Regions from separate parts of the Eubacterium sp. AF19-12LB genome, predicted to be linked through region 2. Evidence: predicted binding sites of a transcription regulator. Region 2 holds the regulator's gene; each other region holds the start of a gene.
What was found. The regulator LexA, encoded in region 2, represses DNA repair genes until DNA is damaged. The targets are predictions, from matches to a motif close to CNAACANNTGTTNG.
Positions count from the first base shown of each region.

Region 1: a site for LexA is predicted at 986-999, ahead of recA (recombinase RecA). Genes of this name have one in related genera too.
Region 3: a site for LexA is predicted at 699-712, ahead of uvrB (excinuclease ABC subunit UvrB). Genes of this name have one in related genera too.
Region 4: a site for LexA is predicted at 1,059-1,072, ahead of DWX29_RS05405 (putative DNA modification/repair radical SAM protein). Genes of this name have one in related genera too.

Region 1 covers NZ_QUGP01000002.1:240,897-243,114, reverse strand. The annotation lists gene DWX29_RS02805 (aminotransferase) at 1-541, shown strand, start outside; gene recA (recombinase RecA) at 1,017-2,060, shown strand; gene DWX29_RS02795 (regulatory protein RecX) at 2,062-2,218, shown strand, end outside.
Region 2 covers NZ_QUGP01000002.1:134,768-136,985, reverse strand. The annotation lists gene DWX29_RS02290 (LysM domain-containing protein) at 100-423, opposite strand; gene lexA (transcriptional repressor LexA) at 690-1,307, shown strand; gene DWX29_RS02280 (GTP-binding protein) at 1,455-2,218, opposite strand, start outside.
Region 3 covers NZ_QUGP01000014.1:29,405-31,622, forward strand. The annotation lists gene DWX29_RS11460 (S41 family peptidase) at 1-679, shown strand, start outside; gene uvrB (excinuclease ABC subunit UvrB) at 980-2,218, shown strand, end outside.
Region 4 covers NZ_QUGP01000004.1:147,825-150,042, forward strand. The annotation lists gene DWX29_RS05405 (putative DNA modification/repair radical SAM protein) at 1-880, opposite strand, end outside; gene DWX29_RS05410 (zinc dependent phospholipase C family protein) at 1,373-2,179, shown strand.

The DNA.
Region 1 (2,218 bases), 110 kb from region 2:
TATGGTGTACGAATTTGCATCAACATCGAAAGTTACATTCCCAGGTTCAGGGATAGCTGCGATAGCTTCATCTGTAGCAAATGTTGATGAAATTAAGAAGAGAATGTCAGTACAGACAATCGGATTTGATAAAATGAATCAGCTTCGTCATGTAAAATATTTCAAGAATGCTGAAGGTGTAAAAAAACATATGGCTAAACATGCAGCTAAATTAAGACCAAAGTTTGAAGCAGTATTGAAAATGCTTGATACTGAATTAGATGGATATGGAATTGCTACATGGACAAAGCCAAATGGTGGATATTTCATATCTTTTGATGTTATGGAAGGCTGTGCAAAGAAAGTAGTAAATATGTGCAAAGAAGCAGGAATGGTTCTCACAGGGGCAGGAGCACCTTTCCCATATGGAATAGATCCTAAAGATAGCAATATTAGAATTGCACCATCATATCCTTCACCTGAAGAATTGATCGATGCAAGTAAAATATTGATTGTTTGTACAAAAATTGCTGCAATTGAAAAATTGCTTGAAACTAAGTAAGATAATCTTATTTTGAAATATTAGGATTAAGTTTGATTTTGATGTCATTAAGCAATTATTATTTTTGATAAAAAATAAATCTAAAAATAAATATATAAATAAGCCGTATGAGTAATTAGTGCGATAGAATGCAACATAATTTTCATACGGCTTTAATTGTATCCGGACTAATGTTTGAAGATGGAATCGTTAGTTGTCATGCATTGGAGAGACTAATCTTATAGTTTGATTAGGATTGGTTTGTAACTATTCAAATATATACTTAAATTGTTAATTGTCTGTAATATATATTTAAAATGCTGATTGTGACGATAAAGTTTTAATAAAAATATTTAAACAATAAATTTAATATTGCAATTTAAATATAAAATGTGATATTATAATAGCGTCCGTAATAAAAAAAGGTTGACATTGGTTCAATGTTATAATAAGATAATAACATAACGAACATAAGTTCGAACAGAAAGGGAACGAAATGAATAAAGAAGATAAATTAAAAGCACTCGATGCAGCGATTGCTAAGATTGAGAAAGATCATGGTAAAGGATCAATTATGAAACTTGGGGATTCAAGGGCGCAGATGAATGTAGATTCAACACCTACAGGTTCATTAAGCCTTGATATAGCACTTGGAATTGGAGGGATTCCTAAGGGAAGAATTATTGAAATATATGGCCCTGAATCAAGTGGTAAGACAACGGTTGCATTACATATGATTGCTGAAGTACAGAAACAGGGCGGAGTTGCAGGGTTTATTGATGCTGAACATGCACTTGATCCGATTTATGCTAAGAATATTGGTGTTGATATAGATAATTTATATATTTCACAGCCTGATTTTGGTGAACAGGCATTAGAAATTGCCGATACAATGGTTCGTTCAGGAGCAGTTGATATAATTGTTGTTGATTCAGTTGCGGCATTAGTTCCTAAAGCTGAAATTGATGGCGAGATGGGTGATACACATGTAGCACTTCAGGCAAGACTTATGTCACAGGCATTAAGAAAATTAACAGGTGTTATAAATAAGACGAATTGTTCTGTTATTTTCATTAACCAGTTAAGAGAAAAAGTTGGGGTTATGTTTGGTAATCCGGAAACCACAACAGGTGGTAGAGCATTGAAATTCTATTCATCTGTAAGAATTGATGTTAGAAGAGTTGAAACATTAAAAGCAGGTGGAGAGATGATTGGAAACCGTGCTAAAGTAAAGATTGTTAAGAATAAAGTAGCTCCTCCGTTTAAAGAAGCTGAGTTTGATATTATGTTTGGTAAAGGAATATCTAAAGAAGGAGATATTTTAGATTTAGCATCTAAAATTGGAGTCGTTGTAAAGAGCGGCGCATGGTATGCATATAATGGTGAGAAGATTGGCCAGGGTAGAGAAAATGCCAAGATATATCTAAGAGAACATGAAGCTGCTATGAACGAAATAGAAAAGAAAGTTCGTGAACATTTTTCTTCACATGATGAGGAAAGTGAATCAGAAGAGCAGGATAATGGTAAGGTAGAGGAATAACATGCACTATATTACTGAAATAAAAGATATAGGAAAGAAATGTAGAATTATAATCGATGACGATATCGTAGTTCAATTATATAAAGGAGAAGTTCGAAAACTGGGAATAAAAGCAGATTCTCAGTTTTCGAATGAGTCTTATAATGAAATGTATAATA
Region 2 (2,218 bases):
TAAATAAATCAAAACGCTGTATGACTAAAATTTAGTTCATACAGCGTCTTGTAATTTTATTACATTGCCTATAGTCAATTTGCATTAACTATTATTATATTATTTCTTTATTTCATCTGAATAATACATAACTGATATATATTTCCCAGCGTGAATCTTATCACCACTTCCAATGTGATTATATTTACAGATTTCATCTACATACTCTGATACTGATGCATATTCCGGTGTTATGTATTTCTTAGCGATACTTGTTAATGTATCTCCGGGTTTAACCTCTACACTTGTGTAATATTTATATCTGTTAGAGTCAGCCTTCTTCTGTGCTCCAACATCTGTAAGCTTAACAGTACATACAACTGCAGTTGCAAGTAACATTGTAAAAATAACTGATGATAAAAAACTGTTTCTAAATAACTTCATGTTTAAAATCCTCCATATAATATATTTATATTATTGCTATTACGCGAACACTTGTTTGCTTTGTATAATTATATTAACACCCGAACGTTTGTTTGTCAATACTACTTTCGAATATTTGTTCGGTTTTTTGTTGCGTAATTTTTTCTTATATGATAAAATTAGCATATGAGGTGTACATTAGATGGTACAGTTAAGTATATTTTGAAATTTTTTTTTTGATTTTGAATATATTTTAAAATTTTATATATTATTTGGAGGAATTACATATGCCTGGTAAGATTACAGCTAAACAGCAACAGATTCTCGATTACATAAAAGAAGAAATATTAAGAAAAGGATATCCACCTACAGTTAGGGAAATCTGTGAGAAAGTTGGTTTGCGTTCTACTTCTTCTGTTCATTCACATTTAGCTACTTTAGAAGAAAACGGCTACATAAGAAGAGACCCTACTAAGCCTCGTGCTATCGAGATAATTGATGATGAATTTGGACTTGCACGAAGAGAAATGTCTAATATTCCGGTTGTTGGAAGAGTTGCTGCAGGTGAGCCATTACTTGCAGTTGAAAACATCGAAGATTATTTTGCATTGCCAACTGAATTTTTACCTAATAACGAAACGTTCATTTTGAAGATTCACGGTGAAAGCATGATTAACGTAGGTTTTTACGAGAATGATTATATTATTGTAGAAAGAACTTCTGCTGTAAGTAATGGAGATATTGTAGTTGCTTTAATAGATGATTCTGCTACAGTTAAAAGATTTTATAAAGAAGATGGCCATATCCGCCTTCAACCTGAAAATGACAATATGGATCCAATAATTGTCCCTGATTGTGAGATTTTAGGTAGAGTTCATTCATTATATAGACCTCATGTTGTTTAAGCTAACATAATATAAACATGTTATTTAAACTAATATAAAAAAGATATCAGTTGAAATAAACATTTTCATATCGAATAAGATAAATTTGTTCATTTTTACTGATATCTTTTTGTAATGTTATTACAATACTTTCTCGTTAGTGTGTTTTTATGCAAGGCAATCATCTAATGATTTAATTATAGCTTCTTTATCAAGATTCTGACCGATAAATACTAATTTAATCATACGATCGCCTACTTCTTCGTCCCAATCCTTAACTAATGTAGGATCATCTTTCATTGCCTGAGCACGTACTCTTCTTGGTGCTGTAGCATACCATCTGCCGGCATTTGTAATATTAATCTGTTTACCTGCCTGTTCAAACATATAAGCGTCATTATTGTTCTCAGCTGCCCAGATAATACCTTTGCTTCTGATAATACCTTTAGGCATATCATTAATCCAGTCTTCAAATTTTTCTTTAGCAAAAGGTTTTCTTCTATAATATACAAAACTTCCGATACCGTATTCTTCTGCCTCACCCTCTCCATGATGATGGTGGTGATGGTGATGATGTCCATGATGTCCGTGGTCATCATTTTCATGTTCATCATGATGATGATCGTGTCCCTCATGATCGTGTCCTTCGTGTTCATGTTCGTCATGATGATGACCGTGTTCCTCATGCTCGTGTTCCTCATGCTCGTGTTCGTCGTGGTCATGATGTTCGTCTTCATCTGCGTCATAATTTTCAAGAGCCTGAATCCAACCTGCTGACATACTTGCTTCATCGAAATCAAATCTTTCAGTATTTAAAATTTCACTTACAGGAACTTTTCCGTAGTTAGTATCAATTGTCTTAGCATTTGGCTGAAGAGTTTTAACAATAGTTTTAACCTTGTTTAACTGTTCTTCTGAAATAGTATCAACTT
Region 3 (2,218 bases), on a different contig from region 2:
GAAAGGAGATAAAGGAACTAAGGTTAAAGTCACAGTATATCGTCCATCTACATCAAAGTATATTGATATGGAAATTGAAAGAGATGAAGTTAATGTTCCTACAATAGAAACAAAAATGCTTGATAATAATATAGGATACATGCAGATAACAGAATTTGATGAGGTTACATACAATCAGTTTAAAGAGGGCTTGGAAAGTTTAAAGAAGCAGGGAATGAAGTCTATTATTTTTGATGTTAGAGATAATCCGGGTGGAATGTATAAAACTGTAGTAAATATGTTAGATGATATTTTGCCTGAGGGAGTTTTGGTGTACACTGAGGATAAAGATGGCAATAAAGAGGAACAAAAATCTGATGCAAATTGCCTTGATATGCCTATGGTTGTTTTACAGAATGAAAACAGTGCCAGTGCAGCAGAGATTTTTGCAGGGGCAATTAAAGATTTTAAGGCAGGTACAATAATAGGATATACATCATTTGGAAAAGGGATTGTACAGACAATAATGCCATTATCTGACGGTTCGGCAATAAAACTTACGATACAGAGATATTTTACACCAAGTGGAGTTAATATTCAGGGAACAGGCATTGAACCGGATATTAAAGTAGAAGAAAATTCTGAGACAGAAAGAGATGACCAGTTACAAAAAGCAATAGATACATTGTCAGAAGAATAAAAAATTGTTAAAAGCGTACAGAACAAAAGTTCGATTTTGTTCTGTACTTTTTTTTGCCTGAATGATATACTAATCAGGTAGCAATACTAAGAAGATATCGAATAGAGTAAAAGTTTTATAATGAAATAATATGATGCTAGGGCGAAAGCCCCTATTTGTGAGCAAATAATGCTATTTATCAACTCTTTATAAAATTCGTTTGCAGGGCGACCCCTATTTGTGGGCAAACTCATGTGGAACTTAGACCTTTTGACTCTGGCATCACATAAAATAAGGGGATAAATATAACAGAGGTATTTTATGGATCATTTTGAATTAGTATCAGAATTTAAGCCGACAGGGGATCAGCCCCAGGCAATAGAAGAATTAGTTGAAGGATTTAAAAAAGGTAATCAGTGTGAAACCTTATTAGGTGTAACAGGTTCAGGTAAGACATTTACAATGGCGAATGTTATACAACAACTTAATAAACCAACGCTGATTATTGCTCATAACAAGACTTTGGCAGCTCAGTTATATGGTGAATTTAAAGAATTTTTTCCAAATAACGCAGTGGAATATTTTGTCTCCTATTATGATTATTATCAGCCGGAGGCGTATGTGCCAAGTACAGATACTTATATAGAAAAAGATTCGGCAATAAATGATGAAATAGATAAATTAAGACATTCGGCAACAATGGCTTTGATGGAAAGAAAAGACGTTATTATTATTTCGTCAGTTTCCTGTATTTATGGCTTAGGAGATCCGATTGATTATAAGAATATGGTTGTTTCCCTAAGACCGGGAATGATTAAGGATAGAGATGAAGTAATAAGAAAATTAATAGAGATACAATATGATCGCAACGATATGGATTTTAAGCGTGGTACTTTTCGTGTAAGAGGAGATGTTGTTGAGGTATTTCCGGCTTCCTATGGCGACACGGCAGTCCGTATAGAATTTTTTGGAGATGAGGTGGACAGGATAACGGAAATTGATACATTAACAGGTGAAGTTAAGAACAGACTGGAACATGTGGCAATTTTCCCTAATTCTCATTATGTTATTCCACCTGAAAAGATGGAAGGAGCAATTGCGGCAATTGAGAAGGAACTGGCACAACAGGTAGCTTATTTTAAGAGTGAGGATAAGCTGATTGAGGCACAAAGAATTGCCGAGCGTACTAATTTTGATATGGAAATGCTTAGGGAAACCGGCATTTGCTCAGGCATAGAGAATTATTCAAGACATATGGCAGGATTAGAGTCGGGTGCGACACCTCATACATTAATGGAATATTTTGGAGATGATTTTCTAATAATAATAGACGAATCGCATATTACAGTTCCACAGATTAGAGGAATGTATGCAGGCGATCAGTCAAGAAAGACAACACTGGTGGATTATGGATTCAGACTTCCATCAGCAAAAGATAACAGACCACTTAATTTTGATGAATTTGAAAGCATGATTGATCAGATTATGTTTGTTTCGGCAACACCGGGAGAATACGAGAGCCAGCATGAGTTATTAAGAGCACAACAGGTTATCAGACCT
Region 4 (2,218 bases), on a different contig from region 2:
TTAATAGCCAATCCGCCTGATACAATCTATGTTCTCTAAGTAAAATGCTATGACCTTCCAAAGATGGTGCCTCTATATTATGATTCACATCTACAAATCCTGAATAAAACACTCTCTTAAGTTTAAACTTCTCATACAATGTAGCTGTTACATTTAATATCTGGTAATCTGTTTCTCTTGTTGCTCCAATAATCATCTGAGTGCTCTGCCCTGCCGGGACAAATTTAGAACTCTTATAACCTCCATATTTCATTGGATAATAATATCCGTCATTCTTCCCCGGAAGCAAATGACCCATTCCATCTTTAATCTGTTTCATGGGTGTAATTATATTCTTATGATGCTTGTTCGGTGCAAGTTCAGAAAGGCTTTCCTGCGTTGGCAATTCTAAGTTGGCACTCATTCTATCAACAAGAAAACCCAATTTTTCAATAATTTCAGGTGATGTACCCGGAATTACTTTTACATGTATATAGCCATAAAAATGATGTATATTTCTCAATTTCCAAATTGCTTCATAAATAAGTGACATTGTATGATTAGGATTCTTAACTATTCCCGAGCTCAAAAATAGCCCTTCTATATAATTTCTTCTATAAAACTCTATGGTTAATTTACAAACTTCATCAGGTGTAAATGTTGTCCTCGGCACATCATTAGAAACTCTGTTAACACAATACTTGCAATCATATATACACTCATTAGTAAATAATATCTTAAGCAGTGACACACATCTTCCATCCGCCGCAAATGTATGACATATTCCACACGCATGAGTATCTCCAAGTCCACTTCCCTTATTGCTTCTGTCGACGCCACTACTTGTACACGCCACATCGTACTTGGCAGCATCTGTCAATATTCTTAACTTCTCTGACATGCTAAGATTATGAGTAACATTAACTTCCACGGAATCTGTATTAAATTTACTGTCATCAATAACGCTGGTTTTATTATATGTAGCATCATTAAGCTCTTTACTTAAATTGTCAATACTAATTACGTCTGATTTATTACTCAATTCCATGCTATCCATGTATGTGTCACCGCCTTTCTGTCGAACATACGTTCTGTTATGATGATAACACCCTTTTGCACAATTTGCAATAGTCAAATTCTGTAACTTTTTTATTGAGTAATACATTATTAATGAAAATTTAATATTCATAATGTTATTTTTTTTTTAATTTGTGCTAAAATAAAATTATACGAGGCTAGGGTAAAGAGTGCGTAGCACGAAACAATCCGTAGGTATCAACGTTGGAGTTTCTAAGCCCACTTGAGTTTACTCATACGCGGGTGAAAAAACTTGGTACGGCTAACTACAGAAGAATTTATACAAAAGTTTTATACTTAAGAAGGAGGAATTACTATGCCCTCATTATATGCTCATAACAAATTTGGCAAACTTGTAATTAAAAATTTGCCCGTTGAATATAAAGAAATTATCAGAAGATATCCAAATTCATTCAGACTTGGACTTCAGGGCCCTGATTATCTATTTTTCTACAGAGCCTTTTCAATGAACAAAATCAACCAATATGGTGTTAAACTTCACAAATCCGATGCTTACACATTTATGCTTAATTCCATTGATGTAGTACATAAATATGGAATTCACAGTGCAGAATTCAGTTATATCATGGGATTTATATGCCATTTTACATTGGACAGCATTTGTCATCCCTATGTTAATTTAAGTATGAATGAAACAGGTTGCGGTCACATAGAAATTGAAGGTGATTTGGAGAATCTTTTGCTTTCAAAAGATGGTTTTAAACCTGAACGCTACCCAATGCACAAACTTGTTTCTACAGATTATGCCACCGCCAAAAGTGCTGCTGTATTTTATAAAGGACTTTCAACAATTGCTTCACATAAATGCATGCGATGGATGCGACTTATTAAGCATTTATTTGTTGCTCCTAGAAAGCCAAAGCAAAAAATAATTGACATTCTCATGCGTGGAACATTTCATTATAAATCTTTTAAAGGTCACATGATTGAACCTGAGGCAAATAAGAAATGTCGTAAAAATACAATTGAATTAGAAAAAATGTTAAGAGATTCTGTTCCTGTGGCTGTATCACTTATAAAAAACTACAGAAAAGTATTGTCCGGTTCAGTTGCTTTGTCACCAAGATTCCATTATGACTTTAACGGTAACAGGCTTAATTAAAATAAATAAAACAACGGGTAAATAGCCAGTCAAGCTATT